DNA from 4 places in the Agrobacterium sp. NPDC089420 genome. Region 3 is predicted to be linked to each of the others. Evidence: predicted binding sites of a transcription regulator. Region 3 holds the regulator's gene; each other region holds the start of a gene.
The links. The regulator PhoB, encoded in region 3, activates phosphate uptake and scavenging genes when phosphate is short. The targets are predictions, from matches to a motif close to TGTCATNNANCTGTCAT.
Positions count from the first base shown of each region.

Region 1 (5,542 bases), on a different contig from region 3:
CAGGAGGCAGATCGCCAGCGTCCGGCAATCGGCCTCAGATTTCCCGTTCCAGATTGACAGCCGTTGGAATATGTCCGCCGGCGGCGCCCTTGTCTTCCGTGACGGTGTTCAGCAGGTGATCGGCAATCAGCTCCGCCTGGAACTTGCCAAGCTCGTAGCAATAGGTGATTTCGCGCTTTTCCGCCGACCAGTAGACATCGGGACGGCCGCAGGATTTGGCCGTCAGCCGGACGTCGCCCTTCAGGGCATAGGCACCGAAGCTGCGGCTGATGAGATCGAGCACCTTCGATTCCTTGACCATGATGGCATAGGGTTCAAGGTCAGGATCGCGCGGCGGCACGTAGCTGACGGAAAATCTGGACGATGCCTGGCTGCGGTAGGGAGCGAGAAAATTCTCCCAAGCGGAAGCGACGCCCGGATAGGCGGCGGCGCATTTGCCGAAGTCGGCATTGTTGAGACCCATCATGGCGGCCAGATCGCCATAACCGTCCTTGTCGCGGCCGACCATCAGGCAGGCCATGTTGCGGTCGCGGCTCCTGTCGGGCACCAGTGCGGAAAAGACCGGCGCTTCGTGCTCGGGCAGGGTCTCCGCCTCCCGCGCCAGATACCAGCTGTCGGTGGCATTGACGAGCGCGGTATCAAGCCATTCCTCGTTGGCCTGAAGGATGAGCGTGCCCGCCAGCTGGTCGGCCGGAGCCTGCGCACTGCCGGTGTGGGGGGTGCCGAAATCTGAAATCAGCATGCGCGCACCCTCGTGATAGAGCGAGAAGATCGCGTTGCCGATGACGAAATTCACGGCCTGCTGCAGCTGGTCGTCGGACAGGCCGTCCAGACCGGAGGCAAGCTGCGCCCGCGCCTCGATCGGAGCCGTCAACGAAACGAAAGCCAGCGGTACGGCGGCCAGAAAACGACGCAACATAAAATCAGACCTTCCGGAAACGAGGAGCGTCACTGATTCCCGATGCTAACGAGTCACGCAATGGGCTGGTTGCATCGCCTGTCAAGAATCGGGTGGATAGTGCTCCGTTTCGGGATCATAGCTGCAAAGAAGCAACGCCGATCCCAACCGGAAGGAGCCCACCATGTCCGATCTCGTCTTTATTGCAATGCCGGCTAACGAAGCCGAAGCCTTCCGCGCAGGCGCGGCCGACGCCTATGGCAACCGGCCGGAGCAGGCCATTTCGCCGGGCGGCATGCCCTGCCGCCATTGCCTTTCCCAGATCGCTGCAGGGGAAAGGATGCTGATCCTCGCCTACCGGCCCTTTCCTTCATTGCAGCCTTATGCGGAAACGGGGCCTATATTTCTGCATGCGGACGCCTGCGCGCGCTATCCGCAGACAAAAACCGTCCCGCCGATGCTGGACAGCCCGGATTATATCATACGCGGATATGGCGCCGACGACCGCATCGTCTACGGCACCGGCGCGGTGACGGCGACGGGCGAGATCGTCTCACGCGCAGGGCAGCTTCTCGAGCGCACGGATGTCGCCTATGTGCATGTGCGTTCCGCCCGCAACAATTGCTACCAGTGCCGTATCGATACAGCATAATCGGCAATTGCCTGCAATTTTAAGAAAAGGACTAAACGGCTCTCAAGCTTTCCGCGCCATGATGCAGCTATCGGAAACAATTGATTTGAGCAGCAAAATGACAAACAACCTCAACATGGCAACCCGCAGCGCACCCCGCAGCAAGACGAGGATCTTCGCGACCGTGCACTATTTCAGCCAGTCGACCAGAGGCCGTGTCGTCGACCTTTCGGCGACCGGAATGGCTCTCGAACTGGACGGGCCTTTCGCGGCTGCCAAGGGTAGCCGGGTCAAGGTGCAGAGCGACGATCTTGGCTTCATCGAAGGTGTGGTGCAGTGGCAGCACATGAATCGCCTTGGGCTGCAGCTGAAGCTTTCCACCAACACGCTGGCGCAGCTCTCCTCCTATTTCCGCTTTTTCCATGAAGACGTGAAACCGACGCTCGCGCGCTGAAATAACAAATGCCGAGAACCGGATTACGGCGAGGGAACGGAGCGTAATGCCGCGATGACGGTGCGCGCGCCACGCGCCGATGACAAAAAATTTATCAAACGGTTGAAAACAGGCAAGTCCGTCACGGGCTTGTCATTTTGATGATGGACTCCTCGGCGATTGCTTCTACCCTGTCGCTTTCCATGACAGCGCAAGCTTCATCCGAAGGAGTTCCCATGTCGTCGCTTCTCGCTCTCCACCCCATTACCCGCCGTTCGCTTCTCGGCGGCATTGCGGCCTCCTCGGCGCTGGTGCTGCTGCACCCCTTCGCCGCGCGCGCCGCCGCCAATCAGGCGCATCTGCGCATCATGGAAACGACGGACATCCATGTTCACGTCTTTCCCTATGATTATTACGCCGACAAGCCAAACGACACGATGGGGCTTTCGCGCACCGCCTCGATCATCGACAAGATCCGCGCCGAGGCCGGCAATTCGATGCTGGTGGATAATGGCGACTTCCTGCAGGGCAATCCGCTCGGCGACTATATCGCCTATGAGCGCGGCATGAAGGCCGGCGACAAGCACCCCGTCATCAACGCCATGAACGTGCTGGGTTATGATTGCGGCACGCTCGGCAACCACGAATTCAATTACGGCCTCGACTACATGTCGAACACGCTGGCCGGCGCCGGGTTCCCTTACGTCTGCGCCAATCTCACCAAGGGCCAGCTCGCTTCCGATCCGAAAAACGACGAGCTGTTCTTCAAGCCCTATGTCATTCTGGAAAAGCAGATCCGCGACGGCGGCGGCGTGACGAGCCCGGTCAAGGTCGGCATTATCGGCTTCGTGCCGCCGCAGATCATGATGTGGGATTCCAAGAACCTCGAAGGCAAGGCGCAGACGCGCGACATCGTCGAGGCCGCGAAAGCCTGGGTGCCTGTCATGAAGGAAGAAGGCGCCGATATCGTCATCGCTCTTTCCCATTCCGGCATCGACGGCAAGGGCCAGACCGAGCGGATGGAAAACGCCTCGCTTTACCTGGCAGGCGTCGACGGCATCGACGCCATCTTCACCGGGCACCAGCATCTCGTCTTCCCTGGCCCCAAGACCTGGGACGGCATCGAGGGCGCGGATGCGGTCAAGGGCACGCTGATGGGCAAGCCGGCGGTCATGGCCGGTTTCTGGGGTTCGCATATGGGCCTCATCGACCTGTTGCTCGAAAAGGACGGCAAGGGCTGGAAGATCGTCGACTTCACCTCCGAAGCCCGGCCGATCTATCACCGCGACGAAAACCGCAAGATCGTCGCCGATTTCACCGACAAGGCAGAGGTTCTCGCCGCCGCCAAGGCCGATCACGAAGCGGCCCTCGCCTATGTGCGCCGTCCCGTCGGCAAGACGTCCGCCCCGCTCTATTCCTATTTCGCGCTGGTGGCCGACGATCCGTCCGTGCAGATCGTCTCCAACGCCCAGACCTGGTATATCAAGGACATGCTGAAGGAAGGGCAATATAAGGACCTGCCGGTGCTTTCTGCCGCGGCGCCCTTTAAGTCCGGCGGTCGCGGCGGCGCGGATTATTATACCGATGTCCCCGCCGGTGACATTGCCATCAAGAACGTCGCCGACCTCTATCTTTACCCCAACACGGTGCAGGCGGTGCTGATCAACGGCGCGCAGGTGAAGAACTGGCTGGAAATGTCGGCAGGCATGTTCAACACGGTCGAGGCCGGGGCAAAGGACGCGCCGCTGCTCAACCCGGATTTCCCGTCCTATAATTTCGATGTCATCGACGGCGTCACCTATCAGATCGATATTTCCAAGCCGGCGAAGTTCGACAAGGACGGCAAGGCGGTCAATCCGGACAGCAATCGCATCGTCAATCTGCAATTCAACGGCAAGCCGATCGATCCCGAGCAGAAATTCGTGGTGGCCACCAATAATTACCGCGCCGGAGGCGGCGGCAAGTTCCCCGATATCGCTGCCGACAAGGTGATCTTCGTTGCCCCCGATACCAATCGCGACGTGATCGTGCGCTACATCGTCGACCAGGGCACCATCAACCCGTCGGCGGATGCCAACTGGTCCTTCGCGCCGGTGGCCAATACCACGGCAATCTTCGAGACCGGCCCCAAGGGCCGCCATTATGCGACGGACATCAAGGGCGCGAAAATCGAGGATGTCGGCGACGGTGCGGAAGGTTTCGCGAAGTTCCGTCTGGTTCTTTGAGGACGATGGCCCTCCCGGCGGCAATGTGCCGGGAGGGCTTTTTTAATCGCGCCTACCGACTGCGCGCAGCAGAAGCGGCAGTTCCGCCGGCGGCTTCCGCTCGATACGCCGATAATCGCTGCCATCGCGGTTGCGGCGGATGAGTTTCAGGCCGACCATGTCGCGCCGCAGCATCGCTGCATCGCCAAACAGATGCAGGCCATCCAGAAAGCCGCTGAATTCGCGTTCGGAGAAGCTCCGTTCGGCGGGAATTTTCGCCCATAGATACCAGAGGCACAATTCCTGCTGCGAACGGCGGGACGGCCATTGCGCCAGCCTGCCGGCGGCATCAAAAATCCGCGCGGTCTTCAGCACCCTGCCCTCATTGACGGCCGGCATCGTCTCGGCTGCTGCAGGCCCGCTTTCGGCGGGCAGCAGCGTGCGGAACGCGCGCAGATGCTGGAAATTACGGAAGCCTGCAGCCCTGCTCAGGAGATTGAGCATCTCCACATGGCTTGGCTGGCGGTCCAGCCTGCCCATCTGTTCGCGCAGCGATTTGGCAAAGGTCGAGAGGTCCGCGACCTCCATGGAAAGGATCGAACGTGGCATGACTTATCCTCACGTGCCATTCCGAAATGGTGTCGCTGATCGCCGGCTTCCGACAGGGCACGGGACAAGTGCTGTCACTGTTTTCCAATGCAGGTTTAGCTTCCCTTGCGGGACGGCGATGCCTCGGTGAACTGCTGACCGTGGATTAGGTATAGGCAGGAGGCCAGCCCGCGTCAATTGGCCTTGCCTGGAGCTTGGTGCCGAGGTTGCGGCCCTTCCTTCTCCCCGCCGGGGACAAGAAACACGCCGCACCTTCTAAAGCCGAAAAGCAATTGTCACGGTTCAACGAATGTCACTCAGCGGCGACAGAAATGGTCCTCTGTTTGCCAGCCGCGAGCATCCCGTTGAAATCCTTCTGGTTTGGGCAGGCCGACAGGCGCTGCTGAAATGCTGTCGCGAGCCATTGGCCGGCGGGGCCGGCGGGCTCATCCACCCGCCGAAGCGCAAACAGGGGATATTCGCCCTGCTCATAGGCGTCGAGATCAAGCGCCTTCAGGCTGCCATTGGTCAGGTCGTTGCGAACGATGGATGCCGGCAGACCGCCCCATCCCAGACCACCCTTGATCAGCTGGTATTTGGTGGCGATGTCGCTGACCCGCCATGTCTTGTAGGACAGGACGTTGAAATCGCGGCCCTTGGTCAGGCCGGAAGCATCGGTGACGACAAGCTGGACCTCCTCGCGCACATCGCCAAGGACCAGCGGCCGCTCGATCTGGGCCAGCGGATGATCCGAAGCGACAACCGGCAGCATGAAGGAATGACCGACC
Region 1 is NZ_JBJDMY010000005.1:200,949-206,490, forward strand. Features, by position in the region: gene ACI2KA_RS09965 (DUF4344 domain-containing metallopeptidase) at 35-919, opposite strand; gene ACI2KA_RS09970 (DUF1203 domain-containing protein) at 1,083-1,550, shown strand; gene ACI2KA_RS09975 (PilZ domain-containing protein) at 1,648-1,983, shown strand; gene ACI2KA_RS09980 (bifunctional 2',3'-cyclic-nucleotide 2'-phosphodiesterase/3'-nucleotidase) at 2,199-4,187, shown strand; gene ACI2KA_RS09985 (DUF2087 domain-containing protein) at 4,230-4,775, opposite strand; gene ACI2KA_RS09990 (LysR family transcriptional regulator) at 5,068-5,542, opposite strand, start outside.
Region 1: the regulator PhoB is predicted to act here: its motif matches at 2,103-2,119, upstream of ACI2KA_RS09980 (bifunctional 2',3'-cyclic-nucleotide 2'-phosphodiesterase/3'-nucleotidase).

Region 2 (5,542 bases), on a different contig from region 3:
AATAACGGCAAAGCGCCGTAAAGGGGAGGCCGCGTTGGCGGGGCCACACCAGCTCTTGTGGAGGTGCCGCAATCTCTTTCGAGAATCAGGCGTCCGCCAACATCCGGCTGATTTTCGGCTGCACTTCGGCGACCGGAAGCGTGATGACGGCCCGCCACGCGTAACCGCGGGCGATCTCTTCGAATTCAAGATTGCCGTCAAAGCGGCCAGCCATATTGGCCAGAACATAACGGAGATTGGCGCGGGGCGTGACGTGAAAACGGGTGAGCCAGGCCTGCAGCAGGGCGCGGAACCAGTTCGGCAATTGCTCCTGCTGACCGAAATCGACGATATGCAGCGAGCCGCCGGGTTTCAGAGCCGCGAGCGCCTGTTCGATCGCCTTTTCCCAGTCCGGGATCATGGAGAGCGCATAGGGGATCATGACGCGGTCGAAACCATCGGGCTGGCCGAATTCGGCAGCGCGGAAAGCGGTGGCGTCCGCCACGCGCAAAAGGGGACGCTCCGCCTTGCCGGAAAAATTCTCAGACGCGGTCAGCAGCATTTCGGCGGAAATATCGAGGCCGAACAGTCTGGCCTGCGGAAATTTGCGGCTGGCCAGCAACAAATTGCGGCCGGTGCCGCAGCCGACTTCCAGCAGCGTGCCGCCCTTCGGCACGTCGAGACCGGAAATGGTCCTGTCGCGGCCGAGCAGGTAATATTTGCGGGTGATATCGTAAATATGCCGCTGATGACGATACATGCGGTCCATCAGGCCCGCATGTGCGCTGTCTGCAAGGCCGACATTCTCACCGATGGTTTTCATGCCATAGCCCTCTGATAGATATGGAAGCCGCCATAGATGGCCGAGCGGTCCATGGCGTTCAGCTCTTTCGAGCGCTCGTCGAGATAGACCCACTGGTTGCGAATATCGGGAGACAGCCGGCCTTCGATGACGCTTTTTTCGGCCGCGGTGCGAAAGATGACGCGCGCACTGGGCGCGGCGGTGCGGCTGATCTGCGACCACAGGTCGTTGAGCTGCGTGTCCGTCATCCAGTCCTGCGCGTCGAGCAGGATATAGCGGTCGACGGCGCTTGCCGGCTTGCGCGACAGAAGCTCGGTATAGGTGGCATGATGCACGGCGACGCGCGAGGTGTTGTCGCGGATCGTTTCGTAATATTCCGGCTTGAGATAGGCGGGCAGGGCGCCCTCGTGCGGCTCGGGGTAACGGCGCGCGAAGGCTTGCCAGGCGAAATAATTGTCGCTGAGCGGGAAGTTGCAGGCGAGCTTTTCCAGCCGCTCCTTGAGCACGGCGGCAACGGTGCCGTTTGCGGAAAGGCTTGCGAGCTCGTCATATTGGCGCGGCGGAATGCCGAGGCCGAACAGCGAGCTTTTGCGCTTCGTCAGCCAGCGTACCACCGGCTTGTCGAACAGCGGGGCGACCTTGCTGTCAAAGAACTGGCGCTGTTCATCCAGTGTGCGGCTCTTGGCCATTTCGGTGAGCTTCACACCATGCAGGCGGGCCATGAGGTGGCCGGCGCCGATAAAACGGCCGAGCAGGCCGGTGCGATAGATATTCCTGTCGAAGACGGAGATGCGGCGGCGGCCGGAAAGGGTACGCTTCGACCAATAGGCCTTGGTCGTATCGTCGAGGTGATCGGCGATAAAACGGTCATAACCGAGGCTGTTGCTGCGGGTATTGGCGCGGCCGAAGTGGCGCACGACGTCCTGATGGGCGGGAAGGTGGCGGAAGGCGGCAAGCTTCAGCTTGTTGAGGGCGATGTGGTGCGGATTGAGATCCACGACATCGATGCTGGCCGGGTTACGCGAGAGATAGGCCAGCACGTTGCAGCCGCCGGAGCCGATGGTGACGATGCGGTGGCCTTCGCCAAGCTCCATCGCTTCCATGTCGATTTCCGGGTCTTCCCAGATTTGCGGATAGACGAGACCGGAAAAAAGAACCCCGAAGAAGCGTTCGGAAAGGCCGCTTTTCGAGAGTGCCTTGTGCTGGAGCAATGCGGACTTCAGTTTCGTGTTTTTGCTGAAGCCGGTCTTGGGTGCCGCACGCGTCATATGTTCACCTCTCAGTCGATTGAGAGGCCTCTACAGCCGTGACGCTACAGTTTGATGACAGGGCCTGTGGGTGAAAGCAACGGATCAAAGAGACTGTGGGAAACCATCGGCATCTAGGTTGCGAGCGAGACCTCCTCACATACGACGTCATCCTCGGGCTTGACCCGAGGATGACGGAGAGAAAATTTCAGGCGCTTCTGTCACCGGTCTCGAGAAGCCGAACGAATTCAAACGGCATTCCGAATGCAGCCGGAGCTATTACTTCCGCAGAACGTGCAGCATGCCCTTGCGCTTGGCGTCGTAATAATAACCGCGCGCATAAAGGCGGACCGCGTTGTCGCGGTTGTTATCGGCGACAAGCCATGCGCCGCGCAGGTATTTGACGGCATATTTCAGGTTGGTTTCGGCGTCGAACAGGCCGGACGCCGGGCCGTCGAAGCCCATGGAGCGGGCCGTGGCGTGCTTGATCTGCATCAGGCCGAAATGGCCGCCATTATAGGCGCCGGGATTATACATGCTTTCCCGCTGCACCACCCGGTGTACCAGATCTTCCGGCACGTCATACATGGTGGCGTATTTGGAAATCAGCCCGCTCAGCTTCTCGCGTCCGGCTGGCGCCGATCTCAGCGGCGCCGTCATCGTTTCGTTTTGCCGGATGGCGGCAAGGGCGGCATTGGTGGGGCCGGCTGCATAGGCCAGAACCGTGCTGTCCGGCTTCGGCAGCGGAACGACTTTCCGCTCCGCCGTCAGTTCGGTGCCGATGGAGGGCGAACCGGGCGGCGGCGGCGCGGGCGGGAAGCTGCCCTTGACGGCAACCACCTGCGGCAATTCGGCCGCGGCGTTGTGAGTGGCAGGTCTTGCGGCCATATCTGCCGTTTCGATGGCGGCCGCCGCCGGTGTTGCAGCCGTCGGCGCGAGGGCTGCGGCCGTGGCCGGCGCAGATGTCGTCACTGTGGCCTGCGCCATCTCGTTCTGCTGCGGCTGCATCTGCGCGGCGATGGCGGCAGCGGCTGCGATTTCGGACGCCGGCGGCAGTGCCACGCGTCCGCCCTTGACGGCGACTGCGGTGGGAAGCGCCGCTGGCTGAGAGGAGGCTTCCGCGGTCTGCGTTGGCTGGGTAGCCGGCGCCATACCTTCCGGGGCCTCTGCCATTGCCGGTTGTGCGGTCGGCTGGCCGGCAGCAGCGGGGTGAACTGTCGCGATCTTCGGGCCGTCAGGCCCTTCCTTTGCGGTATATTCGACGCTGGTGCATCCGGCCAATGCAAGTGCGAGGCCCACCGTGGAAGACAGAAGAAGTGCCCTTCTTCCGCGGAATTTGCCCGAATTTCGCATGTTGTCGCCTTCGTTATGCCTGTCTTTCGATACCCCCGCGTCGAGCGAAGCAGGCAGTGTCCCGTCGAGCCTTCATTAACCTATTGTAAGGAAAGCGGCAAGCCGGGAGGTTGCCTCCCGGTTTTTCAGGCGGCGATACGCCTGTATCCGGCGCTGACGGCGCGGCCGGAAATGAAGTGGGTCCGGTATTTTGGCCGAATTTTCTTCTCGCCCGACATGCGGCGCACCAGGGCCAGAGTCGATGCGGCAAACAGCGCCTGCGCCGCCAGGATGGCAAGCGCCAGCAGCAGGATTGCGGCCTGCGCCATGGCGAAAGTTTCAACGGCGTTGCCGGAGGTGGAAACGAATTGCGGCAGCAGCGCCAGAAAGAATGCGAAATAGCGCGGACGCAGCGCGGCGACGGCGTAACAATCGCGGAAGATGCCACTCCACGATTTGCCGGGCAGATTGTCGTTGTCTGCATTGGCTGCCTGGGCGGCGGGCGTGGCGAAGGTCCACAGGAAAAACAGCATCAGCCAGCCGATGCCGGCCCATTGCACGATTTCAACGAAGGATTGCGGCAGATAAACGAGGCCGGCCACCGGAATGGCTGAAATCGTCATCGCCGTGACGATGCCGAGGGCGCCGCCGCTGACGGAGGCGAACACCGTCTTCCTGCCGCGAATGGCGGCATAGGAGGCGACAGAGAATACAAGGGGAGAGGGAAGTGCGAACACTACGGCACATGCTGCACAAAAAATCAGCCAGGCCTGTCCAGACATTCTCTTCCTCCTTGCCCTCCCTGTCGCCGTCTTATTTTAGACTATCGTAAAATCAGGCCGCTGTGAACGGCTGACCGACGTGTTCCATCACTTCGGTAAACCATTTTGCAGAGAGGTCGAAATGCTTTCCACCCTTGATACGCGGAAACTCGATGGTCCGCAATTTGCCTTTCTGGTCTTCGTCATGGCCGGTAACGCCGGAAACCTTGTTGAGGGCGCTTTCGACCGCCAGGTCGACCATGCCCTGGATGAGGCGCAGGTCGTCGCCATTGGCGGCGGCGGAACGGGCGAAATAGCCTGATTTCTGCACCATGGAGCGTTCGGCGCCGATGAGGCTGGCGAACTGCTTCTGGAACCAGCCGCCGACATTGATGGTGTCGATCTTCACATGGCCGAAGGCATCGCGCTTGACGGCTTCGCCGGACGCTTCGCGTTCCGCGACGATGGAATCAAGGCCTGCACCTTCCGATACGAACAGGGTGACATAGCCGTTCCTGTCCATGATCTCCTTCAGACGCTCGGCTTCCGCTTCGATGTCGAAGGCCATTTCCGGCAGATAGATGCCGTCGATGTTCTTCATGTGCGTGTTCATCATCAGACCTTCGACATATTCGTTGCCGCTGGTCTTCTGGATGTAGGCGCGGGCGGTGGCGGCCGTCAGCCAGCCGCAATGGCGGCCCATGACTTCATGGATGACGAAGGTCTTCGGCGCCGCGCTCTGTTCGTTGCTGACATTGTCGAAGAAGGCGGCGCCGACTTCGGCAGCCGTCCAGGCGCCGAGCGACTGCCTGATCGGTACAACGTCATTGTCCACCGTCTTCGGCAGGCCGACGACGGTAAGGTCGTAACCGTTGGCGCCGAGATAGGCGGCAAGGTCGGCGGCCGTCGTGTTGGTGTCGTCACCGCCAATGGTATGGAGAATGGTGATGCCGTCAGCGGCCAGCCGTTCGGCGGCGACGCGCAGCGGATTGTCGCCTTCCTTAACGAGGCCGCGCTTGGCGCAATCGGCGGCGTTGGTGAGCTTGACGCGGCTGTTGCCGATCGGTGAGCCGCCGTAGCGGTGCAGCAGATGCGCCTTTTCCCGCATGTCCGCCGTGATCGCGATATGGTCGCCGAGAAGCACGCCCTGGTAGCCGGAGCGATAGGCAATGATGTCGATTTCCGGGGCGATGTCGCTATAGCGCTCGATCAGGCCGCCAACGGCCGAAGAGAGACAGGGCGCAAGGCCACCCGCGGTCAGCATTGCGACTTTCTGTTTGGCCATCATGGCTCTCCTTTTCACGTATACCCAAAGACATGTCTGGCAAATGGATGCGACAGCCGCGTGTAGGTGTAAAGTGAATTTATGAAGAAAAACGCCGATTTCTCGCGGTTTTTCAGCGGCTTGAGGAAGCCGGACG
Region 2 is NZ_JBJDMY010000001.1:328,832-334,373, reverse strand. Features, by position in the region: gene ACI2KA_RS01680 (class I SAM-dependent methyltransferase) at 86-802, opposite strand; gene ACI2KA_RS01675 (DUF3419 family protein) at 799-2,049, opposite strand; gene ACI2KA_RS01670 (transglycosylase SLT domain-containing protein) at 2,308-3,381, opposite strand; gene ACI2KA_RS01665 (LysE family translocator) at 3,507-4,142, opposite strand; gene ACI2KA_RS01660 (pyrophosphate--fructose-6-phosphate 1-phosphotransferase) at 4,195-5,406, opposite strand.
Region 2: the regulator PhoB is predicted to act here: its motif matches at 2,093-2,109, upstream of ACI2KA_RS01675 (DUF3419 family protein).

Region 3 (5,542 bases):
GATCGGGGTCGCCGCGTCGATCTATCTTGAGGAATTCGCCCCGAAGAACCGCCTGACGGATCTCATCGAGGTGAACATCAACAATCTGGCTGCGGTTCCCTCGATCGTTTACGGTCTGCTCGGCCTCTCCGTCTTTATCAACTTCATGGGCTTTCCGCGCTCGGCCTCGCTGGTCGGCGGTCTCGTCCTGACGCTGATGACCCTGCCGACGATCATCATCGCGACGCGTGCTGCCCTCAAGGCCGTGCCGCCGTCGATCCGCGCCGCCGCCCTCGGCCTCGGCGCCTCCAAGATGCAGACGATCTTCCACCACGTCCTGCCGCTTGCCATGCCCGGTATCCTGACCGGCACCATCATCGGCCTCGCCCACGCACTGGGAGAAACGGCGCCGCTGCTGCTGATCGGCATGGTGGCATTCGTTGCGAACTACCCGACAACGCCGATGGATCCGTCCACGGCCCTGCCGGTGCAGATTTACATGTGGGCGAACGAAGCCGAACGCGCCTTTGTCGAAAGGACTTCCGGCGCTATCATCATCCTGCTTCTGTTCCTCATCGTCATGAATGTTGGCGCAATCCTGTTGCGTCGCCGCTTCGAACGGCGCTGGTAGAGGGAGATTGAGCAATGAACATGTTGTCGGAAGCAGCAGTTGAAAAGGCGCTGGACAAGAAAATGAATGAAGTTTCATACAAGATGATCGGCAAGGACGTTTCGGTTTATTACGGCGAAAAGCGCGCGCTTTACGACGTGAACCTCAATGTCCGCGAAAATACGGTGACGGCGCTGATCGGCCCGTCCGGTTGCGGCAAGTCCACTTTCCTGCGTACCCTCAACCGTATGAACGATACGATCGACGGTTGCCGTGTCACCGGCAAGATCACGCTCGACACCGACGATATCTACGATCAGGCGATCGATGTCGTGGAGTTGCGCGCCCGTGTCGGTATGGTGTTCCAGAAGCCGAACCCCTTCCCGAAATCGATCTACGAAAACATTTCCTACGGTCCGCGTATTCACGGTCTCGCCCGTAACAAGGCGGACATGGACCAGATCGTCGAGCAGAGCCTGCAGAAGGCCGGTCTCTGGAACGAGGTGAAGGATCGTCTGCACGAATCCGGCACCGGCCTTTCCGGCGGCCAGCAGCAGCGCCTGTGCATTGCTCGTGCGGTTGCCGTCAGCCCCGAGGTTATCCTGATGGACGAACCCTGCTCGGCGCTCGATCCGATCGCGACCGCCAAGGTCGAGGAACTGATCCACGAGCTGCGCACCAATTATACGATCGTTATCGTCACCCACTCCATGCAGCAGGCGGCGCGCGTTTCCCAGCGCACGGCGATGTTCCATCTTGGCCACCTCGTCGAGGAAAACGAGACCGACAAGATGTTCACCAATCCGGATGACCAGCGCACGCAGGATTACATCATGGGCCGCTTCGGCTGATCCCCGGCCGGCGCTTTATCGAAACCGAACAAGACTGGTGCCTCTGCCTTACGCTGCTGTGTATGTGCATGAAGGCCAAGCCGGAGGACTAGACCGTGACACAGACAACGACCCATTCGCATATTCTGTCCGCCTATGACGACGAATTGAAGTTCCTGACGCGCCGTATCGCCGAAATGGGCGGTCTGGCCGAGCAGATGTGCGCCGACGCCGTGCGTGCGCTCGTCAATTCCGATGCGGCCCTGGCGCAGAAAGTCATTTCCGATGACACGATCCTCGATCATTCCGAGCGCGAGATCGGCGACAAGGCCATCGTCACCATCGCCAGACGTCAGCCGATGGCGGCCGATCTTCGCGAAATCATCGGTACGCTGCGTATCGCGGCAGACCTCGAGCGCGTCGGCGATCTCGGCAAGAACACCGCCAAGCGCGTGATTGCAGTGGCCGGAACCGGCGTGCCGCGCAAGCTCGCCCGCGGCATCGAGCATCTTTCGGAACTGGCGCTGGTCCAGCTCAAGGAAGTGCTTGACGTCTATTCCACCCGTTCCGCCGAGAAGGCCAATGCCATCCGCGAGCGTGACGAGGAAATCGACGCCATGTATACGTCGCTTTTCCGCGAACTCCTGACATACATGATGGAAGATCCGCGCAATATCACCACCTGCACGCATCTTCTGTTCTGCGCCAAGAACATCGAGCGTATCGGCGACCATGCCACCAACATCGCCGAGACGATCTATTACATGACCACCGGCAGCCAGCCGGAGGGCGAGCGTCCGAAGGACGACAGTTCCAACACGCTCGGTTCGGTGACCGAGTAACAGACAAGCAGAAGCTTGCGGAGTTCAGCATATGGTGCCCAAGATTGCAGTTGTGGAAGATGAGGAAGCGTTGAGCGTCCTGCTTCGTTACAATCTCGAGGCTGAGGGATATGACGTCGATACGATACCCCGGGGCGACGAGGCGGAGATCAGGTTGCAGGAGCGTATTCCTGATCTTCTGATCCTGGATTGGATGTTGCCCGGCGTCTCCGGTATCGAACTGTGCCGACGGCTGAGAATGCGGCCGGAAACCGAGCGTCTGCCGATCATCATGCTGACGGCGCGTGGCGAGGAAAGCGAGAGGGTTCGCGGTCTCGCCACCGGCGCCGATGACTACGTCGTCAAGCCGTTCTCGACTCCGGAGCTGATGGCCCGCGTCAAGGCCATGCTGCGCCGCGCCCGTCCCGAGGTTCTCTCGTCGGTGCTGAAATGCGGTGATATCGAACTCGATCGCGAGACCCATCGCGTCCACCGCAAAAGCCGTGAAGTGCGCCTTGGACCGACGGAATTCCGCCTGCTCGAATTTCTGATGACATCGCCGGGCCGGGTATTTTCCCGCTCGCAACTCCTGGATGGCGTCTGGGGCCACGATATCTATGTTGATGAGCGCACCGTCGATGTGCATGTCGGCCGCCTGCGCAAGGCGCTGAATTTTTCGCATATGCAGGATGTCATCCGCACCGTGCGCGGCGCAGGATATTCGATGGAGGCCTGAGCGAAGCTCGGTCTGTGTATCTTATTCCGATTGACATTGAACACGACAATCAAAAATGGCCCGAAGCCGCATATGGTTTCAGGCCCTTTTTATGTCCGGTTTCCCAAGCGTCCGGTCGGTCTTCCGGTGGGGCAGAAGATCGGCGACGTGCTGCGATCCGGGTCATCGCGCGGCCCGAAGACAGGAGGGAAGTTTCTGCGGCATGTGCCGGTGCGCTTCTGCGAAAAACCGAAACGGCAGTCGGCCAGGCACAAAAAACGGGCCACAAGGCCCGTTATATTTGATGGCGAATGTGCATCCTGACCATCAGGCCTTACGGCGTTCGCTCACAGGCTGATAGGCAAGTTTCGCATGGAACTTGCAATAGGGCGAGGATTCCAGTGCCTCGCAACCGCAGAAATGGAAATCGTCCTTCAAGGGATCGCCGACCGGCCATTTGCAGGTGCGCTCCGTCAATTCCGTCAGGGTCAGGCGACGGGAAATCGGGGTGACGACGTTTCTGGACGGAGCATAATCGAGAACCTCTGCGGTTTCGATGTCGATCTGTTCGTGAAGAGCCGTTGCCGCGTTGGAACGATTGAGGGCACGTGCCGGCGCTGCGCTGACGCGGGCCGCGAAATTGGTCGCGCGCGGTGCGGGCGCGGCAGTGCGTTTCGGCGCGGAGCGCGCCGAGGTGACCGGGCCGCCGGCCTTGACGCGTCCCGGCAGATTGAGACGGTGGACCTTGCCGATCACGGCATTGCGGCTGACGCCACCCAGCTGCGCTGCTATCTGGCTGGCGCTAAGCCCCTCGGACCACAATTTCTTGAGCTTTTCGACCCGTTCGTCTGTCCAGTTCATGCCGCTTCTCCGCTTGTCGCGTATATTTCGGCAGAATCCCTCTCCGTCTCGCGGGCGTGCCGTGAGCGTGGTTTCCGCCGGATTTTTGGTGACTAGTTCCGCCGCAATGCAGTCTAGTAATTAGCGATTAACCTAGTGCCAGCCCGACTCCGTGGCAAGAGTCGCGGGAATCATCTGGAATCGATTTTCCGGTTTTCCCCAACTTGCTGGCGAGTTGAGTCTGAAAGGCAACACCTTGGGGCTCGGTTGCCGCCGCCTACTAGTGCTTGAGAAGCCCGGGAAACGCGGACTTTTGTTGACATCGGCAAGCGAAGTGACAATAGTGCCCCTGCCGCCGCAAGGCGGCATTTTTGATTTTCAGGCGAGGGATAACCCTTCAAGCCTATTGACAACCGTCTGACAGCGCATCCGCGCAAGGAGTGATACAGCCATGGCCGAAGCCGCCGCGCCATTGTTCGATACATTTGCAAGAGCCCCCCTGCGCTTCGAGCGCGGTGAAGGCGTCTGGCTGTTCACGGAAAGCGGCGAACGATATCTGGATTTTGCAGCCGGTGTCGCGGTCAACTCGCTGGGCCACGCGCATCCGCACCTCGTCGAGGCGATCAAGACCCAGGCCGAGAAGGTCTGGCACGTGTCGAACCTCTATGAAGTGCCCGGGCAGGAAAAACTTGCAAAACGCCTGACGGAAGCGACTTTCGCGGACAAGGTCTTCTTCACCAATTCCGGTGCGGAAGCATTGGAGTGCGCCATCAAGACCGCGCGCCGTTATCATTATTCGAAGGGCCATCCGGAAAAATTCCGCATCATCACCTTCGAAGGCGCCTTCCATGGCCGCACGCTGGCGACGATCGCCGCCGGCGGCCAGCAGAAATATCTGGAAGGCTTCGGCCCCAAGGTCGAAGGTTTCGACCAGGTGCCCTTCGGTGATGTCGATGCGCTGAAGGCCGCCATCACGGCCGAGACGGCCGCACTCCTTATCGAGCCCATTCAGGGTGAGGGCGGCATTCGTGCCCCCGGCAAGGAATTCCTGCAAATTCTTCGGGCATTGTGCGAAGAGCACGGCCTGCTCCTGATTTTTGATGAGGTCCAGACCGGCGTTGGCCGCACGGGCAGGCTGTTTGCCTATGAACAGACCGGCGTCGCGCCCGATATCATGGCGGTCGCCAAGGGTATCGGCGGCGGCTTTCCGCTCGGCGCGTGCCTTGCAACCGCGGATGCCGCTTCGGGCATGACGGCGGGCGTGCATGGCACCACCTATGGCGGCAACCCGCTGGCCATGGCGGTCGGCAATGCCGTGCTCGATGTCGTTCTTTCCGATGGCTTTCTCGAGAAGGTCCGCGATGTCGCACTGGTTTTCCGCCAGGGGCTTGCCTCGCTGAAGGACCGGTATCCGGATGTCATCGAGGAAATCCGCGGCGAAGGCCTGCTGCTGGGCATCAAGGCCAGGGTTCCGGCAGGTGAATTGCTGCAGGCCATGCGCGCCGAACATCTGCTGGGCGTGCCGGCGGGCGACAACGTCATCCGCCTTCTGCCGCCGCTCGTTACCACCGCGGAAGAGGCCCGTGAAGGCCTGGCGCGCGTTGAAGCGGCAGCCGCATCCCTGACCGCAAAACAGGCGAAAATCGCCTGAGGAAACACTAGAGGGCGGGCCTCTCCCGGAGGCTCGCGAGCATGGGACAGTTTGAAATGGCTTCACCTAAACATTTTCTCGACCTGTCGGCCGTTG
Region 3 is NZ_JBJDMY010000002.1:350,430-355,971, forward strand. Features, by position in the region: gene pstA (phosphate ABC transporter permease PstA) at 1-610, shown strand, start outside; gene pstB (phosphate ABC transporter ATP-binding protein PstB) at 625-1,440, shown strand; gene phoU (phosphate signaling complex protein PhoU) at 1,536-2,261, shown strand; gene phoB (phosphate regulon transcriptional regulator PhoB) at 2,293-2,976, shown strand; gene ACI2KA_RS04310 (GcrA family cell cycle regulator) at 3,283-3,816, opposite strand; gene ACI2KA_RS04315 (aspartate aminotransferase family protein) at 4,247-5,446, shown strand; gene argF (ornithine carbamoyltransferase) at 5,503-5,542, shown strand, end outside.

Region 4 (5,542 bases), on a different contig from region 3:
TCGATTCCCCGAAGGCAATGAAGCCGACAATCGCGCCCGCCCATGTCTGATGTGTGCGAATGAAGGTTTCCGTCGCTTCAAGAAGACTGTCCAAATCGAACTCCGCAGATGTTCACGATGACGACATTGTTATCGCCGGCGAGATTACGGCCAGCAATGTGGCCGGATCAGTCGAATGTTTGACGAGGTCGCGCCATGACGGGCTGCTAGCGCGTTTTCCCGCCTATGTCCGATGTCGTCCGCTGGTCTACGGCCTTGCCGTCGAGAATGCTCTTCAGGATGTCGAGCCGGTCGTTGATCAGCCATCCATAGTAGTTTTCGACCGGCAGGCGGGTTGTTGCGCCGGCATCCACGGCTGCCCGCAGGCGTTCGGCGCGCCGTCGCGGCTGACCGACATTGTACAGCGTGGCGGTAATGCCGGGATTGCCGGAAATGTCGAAGCCTTTTTCCCTGTAGGCATCGATGGAATCCCGGAGGATGGCGGCGATGTAGATGATGCTGCGGTCTGGATCCATGACGTCGCGGTAGATTTCTTTCGGCCTGTCCGCAGAAAGTTTCGGCAGGCCGCTCGTCCTGTTCACGAGATCGGTGACCTGCAGGGCGGTCAAGGGGCTGATCTGGCCAAGCCCGAAGGTCTGGCCGGCATAGAAGGGCTGGAAGAAGGCGCGCTGGAACGAGATGGCCTCGTAGCTCGCGCCATCCACCACCTTGCCGCGGAAGCTCTTGTCCCAGACGGTATCGCGGCAGCTCCATTGTTCGGAGGTGGTGGCAAGCGTCTCGCAGGCGCGGAATTCCGGCCGCTGGAGGAATGTCTTCAGGGAAACGCCATTATAGCTGAACCTGATATCGAGTTCGGCGTAGGAAATGGCTTTGACGTAATAGGTCTGCAGGCGATCGACGGCCGAGACGTTGAAGGTGTGTTCCCCGACGATGGCGCCGACGATGTGGATCGGGTCGATGCCATAGGCGGCGGCGGCTTTCCTGATCTTGCCGACGAGGCCGGGCTCGCTGTTCAGGAGGTCGATCGTCTTGCGGAACTTTTCCTCGTAGGTCGTGTAGAAGGCCTTGGTCCGGATCGCCGACGCTCTCGGTATTTCCGGCTGCTCGGCGGAGCGGTTTCCGGGAGGAACGACAGTCATCTGCTGCGCCGCCGCATGACTGGGAAGGCAGGCCAATGTCAGAATGACGGTGGCTGCGCGGGTGATCTTCGCAAACAGGCTCATGCGGCGTTCTCTGTAATGTCGGTTTATTGCGGAAGGCTCCTTCATAGGCAGGCCTTCCATGCATGGCAAGTTGCCGCCGCTCACATTCCCGTTGCCGGATTATCGGGGTCGTTAAAAGTCGAACGGTTTGTTTTATGTGAAGTCAAGCCGGCAGCGATAGGCATGTCATCAGGAGATGAACATGACCTGGTTCAAAAAAATACTGCAAGCATGTTTTCTGCTGACCGTTGCGGGTCTGCTTTCGCCGGCGGAGGCTTCGCCTTCGATGTCGACGGGTGCGATCACCTCGCAACCGGTGGGGCATTATGAATTCTGCCAGCGGCATTCGGCCGAATGCCAGCCGGTGAAGGCCATGCCGCCGCTTCATCTCACACCCGACAACTGGAAGACCATCGTTTCCGTCAACGGCGCCGTCAATGTCGAGATCGACCAGCGCTCCGACATGGAAGTGTGGGGTTACGAGGATTATTGGGAATATCCCTACAAGGGGGCGGGGGATTGCGACGACATCGTGCTGGAAAAGCGCAAGCGGCTGATGGATATCGGTTTGCCGGCCTCCAACCTGCTGATCACCGTCGTCCGTGACGAGCGGGGAGATGGCCATGCCGTCCTCACCGTCAGGACGGATCGCGGCGATTTCATTCTCGACAATATGAAGCCGCAGATCCTTCGCTGGGACGAAACGCCCTATCGCTATCTCAAGCGTCAATCCACCAACCATGCCGGTCGCTGGGTGGATATTGATGGCTCCGGTTCGCCGGCCATCGCCGCACGGGAGGCAGATCGCGGCACCGCCGTGCCTGCGACCACCACGCGCCGCAACGTCATCGACCTGCTCATGAACCGTTGATCCCGGCGGCTTCAGCGCGAAGCCGCGGCTCAATGCTGCAAAGGTCGGTCCCGGTGTTTCAGGGCGTCGACCGCTGCTTCGGCACGCGCGGCCGCCTCCCTTGCCTCACGGGCCGCGTCGGAGCTTGCCGCAGCATCGGTGGGGGAGCCGTCATAACCGCCCGTGCCGCGTTCCCCTATGCCGATGTGAACATCCTTCAGCTTGAAAACGGCAAAGGCCAGAAGGGCGGCGGCGCCCATGAAAAGGCAGGTCTTTACGTTGAGCCTCACTGGCGTTTCCCTGATGGTCAGTCGGTGATGTGCAATTCGATTGCCTGTGACGAGAAGCAGCCGATGAAGCAGGATATCGGCGCGCCGTCGGCGGCATGGTCGATTGCGGTATAGGCCAGCACCGGCAGCGATTTCGACGATTTGAGGAAATGATGTTCGTGCGGGGCGGGCAGCCTTGCGACGACGATCGTTTTTGCGCGATGATGGTCTTCCACGCCGAACCGTTTCAGCGTCTCGCTGATCGATCCGAGCTCTTCGAAAATTTCCGGAAAACCGGAAAATCGTGTCGCACAACAAAAGCGTGTGCCGATGCCGATGGGGCGGCCGTTGGCGTAAGCGCCGATTTCGAGGGCGATCAGCGGCGCTTTCGCGCCAAGACCAAGGGCCGCCGCGACGTCCTCCGTCGCCGGTTGCAGCCACCAGCGCAGCAGTTTTCGTTCCGGGCGCAGATTCACGGCTTCAAGATTGCGGTCGAAATGGACCCGGCGGCCAACGACGTAAGGGATCGGCGCTTCGCTGACGAAAGTGCCGCTGCCATGCAGAATGCGCAGCAGCCCTTCTTCTTCCAGTGAGGCCAGCGCCCGGCGGGCAGTCATCCGGTTGACGTTGAATTCCCGGGCAATGTCCTGGGCGGAGGGAATTTTTTCGCCGGGCTTCAACTGTCCCTGTTCGATCCTTTGCCGCAGCGCCGCGGCCACCTGTCGCCAGAGCGATTGTGTTTCCGATGTTCCATTGTCCATGCCCGATGTCCGATTGTCTTGCAGATGTCACATTAATGAGATTAAAGGTATATACTTCTTGTGAGAGATTTATATCATATAGAGCTCATCCATACCGGTTGTCCGCATGAATACCAGTATTTCGCCTGATCGCTACATTGTTTGGGATTTTGAGGGCACCCTTGCCGTGCGCAGGGGGCGTTATACCGGCGCTCTGGAGACCGCAGCAGGGATGGCCGATCCCGCCTTCCTCGGCATGGCCGACACTATCCGTCCGTTTCTGTCCGGCACTTTTCCCTGGCATCGGGCGGAACTTGCGCATTCCTTTGCGGGAGATGCGGAAGGGTGGTGGTGCGCCATTCTCACCGCAGCCGAAGGGGCGCTCGTCGCATTGGGCATGGACCGAAGCACAGCCGCCGAGGTCGCGACGCGCTCGCGCGAGATCTATCTCGATCCCGCCGGATGGGAGGTCGATCCGCAGGCCATGCCGGCGCTGGTGCAATTATCCGCCGCAGGCTGGCGCCACGTCATCCTTTCCAATTTTGCGCCGGAACTACCGGCGCTGGTGAATAAAATCGGGCTTTGCGATTGCGTGGATCATGTTTTTTCCTCCGGGCTGATCGGGCTTGAGAAACCCTCGGCCGCGCTTTTTCGTCATGTGGCCAGGGTTCTGGCGCCGCACCGTGCTTGCTGGATGATTGGCGACAACCCCCATGCCGACATCGCCGGCGGCCGGGCCGCCGGTCTTTCGACCATCCTGCTGAGGCCTGACAGCCCAAAGCACGGGCTTTCGGTTCCATGTCTTTCCGCCATTCCACCCCTTATTCTAGAGGAAAACCGACCATGATACGTTCCAACGTCAGTACCCTGCCGATGAAAGACAGGCTGCGCCAGATCCCATCGCTGAAGGCGCCGCTTCCGGATTGTGATCCGCTTGCGCTGCCCGACACCCCGCAGGATGCTTTCGCCCTGTGGCTGGACGATGCCCTGGAAGCGGGCGTCCGCGAGCCGCATGCCATGACCCTATCCACGGTGGATGAGAATGGCTGGCCCGACGCCCGGGTGCTGATCCTGAAAAATGTCGATCATCGTGGCTGGCATTTCGCCGTGAAGGCGGAAAGCCCGAAGGGACGGCAGCTCGACAATGAACCGCAGGTGGCGTTGACCTTCTACTGGCCGGCGCTTGGACGGCAGGTTCGCCTGCGTGGCCCGGCAATCGTGCTTTCCGTTAAAGACTGTGCGGATGATTTCCTCGGACGTCCCGTCAGCTCACGGGTCAGCGCCATCGCGTCGAGGCAGAGCGAGGTCCTTGAAGAAGGCGAGGGCCTCGAAAGCCGCATCGCCGAGGCGCAGGCCCTCATCGCGGCCAATCCGGGCTATGTTTCGCCCGGATGGCGGGTCTATGCGGTTGCGCCGACGGTGGCGGAGTTCTGGCAGGGGGCGTCCGACCGCAATCACAAGCGGCTGCGATATGTTGTCTGCGGGGACGGCAGCGCGTGGGAAAGGTCTGTTCTCTGGCCCTGAAACCGATCCTCCCCCTTGGAAAACCTCCTGGTCCGGCACATAGTCCGGATGTCTCTCTGGCTGAGGTTCACAGGCTTCACAGGCGGGTGCCGGTTTCTTCATCGAAGAGGTGCATGTCGGGCGGGTTGATATCGAGGCCGATGAAGTCGCCGGCCTTGACGGCGCTGCGTCCCTGTACCGCGATGACCAGTTCCGGTGCGGTGCCAAGCGTGAGAAAGGTGGCCGAACCGGTGGTCTCCACGGCGGACACCGGCAGCGTCAATGCCGCCCCATTTGCCGCTGCGGGCCTTATGTGTTCCGGCCTGATGCCGACGGTCACGTGTCGGCCCGGCGGCAGGTCAGCCGGATTTCCGATCGGCTGCCGTGGCTCACCGTCGCCGAACCGCAGCAGAAGCGAAGCGCCGTCGGGGCTGACCACGGCCGGAATGAAGTTCATCGCCGGCGAGCCGATGAAGCCGGCAACGAAGCGATTGACGGGGCGATCGTATAATTCCAGCGGCGTTCCCTGCTGTTCGATGACGCCATCGCGCATGACGACGACATGATCGGCCATGGTCATAGCCTCGATCTGATCGTGGGTGACATAGACCGAGGTGGCATGCAGGCGATCGTGCAGCGCGCGGATTTCCTTGCGCATGTGGACGCGCAGTGCCGCGTCGAGATTGGAAAGCGGCTCATCGAACAGGAAGGCCTGCGGATTGCGGATGATCGCCCGGCTCATGGCCACGCGCTGGCGCTGGCCGCCGGAGAGTTCGCGCGGATAACGTTTCATCAGCGTTGAAAGTCCGGTCGTGGCCGCAACCTCTTGCGCCGCCTTGCGGGCCTCGGCCTTCGCCACGCCGCGCATGCGCAGCGAATAGGTGAGGTTTTCCTCGACCGTCATATGCGGGTAGAGCGCATAGGACTGGAAGACCATGGCCACATCGCGCTTGCGCGGCGGCACGCCGTTCATGAGCG
Region 4 is NZ_JBJDMY010000009.1:128,571-134,112, forward strand. Features, by position in the region: gene ACI2KA_RS15725 (DedA family protein) at 1-94, opposite strand, end outside; gene ACI2KA_RS15730 (DUF1402 family protein) at 207-1,223, opposite strand; gene ACI2KA_RS15735 (transglutaminase-like cysteine peptidase) at 1,405-2,073, shown strand; gene ACI2KA_RS15740 (hypothetical protein) at 2,103-2,342, opposite strand; gene phnF (phosphonate metabolism transcriptional regulator PhnF) at 2,360-3,082, opposite strand; gene ACI2KA_RS15750 (HAD family hydrolase) at 3,189-3,908, shown strand; gene ACI2KA_RS15755 (pyridoxal 5'-phosphate synthase) at 3,905-4,585, shown strand; gene ACI2KA_RS15760 (ABC transporter ATP-binding protein) at 4,662-5,542, opposite strand, start outside.
Region 4: the regulator PhoB is predicted to act here: its motif matches at 3,107-3,123, upstream of phnF (phosphonate metabolism transcriptional regulator PhnF).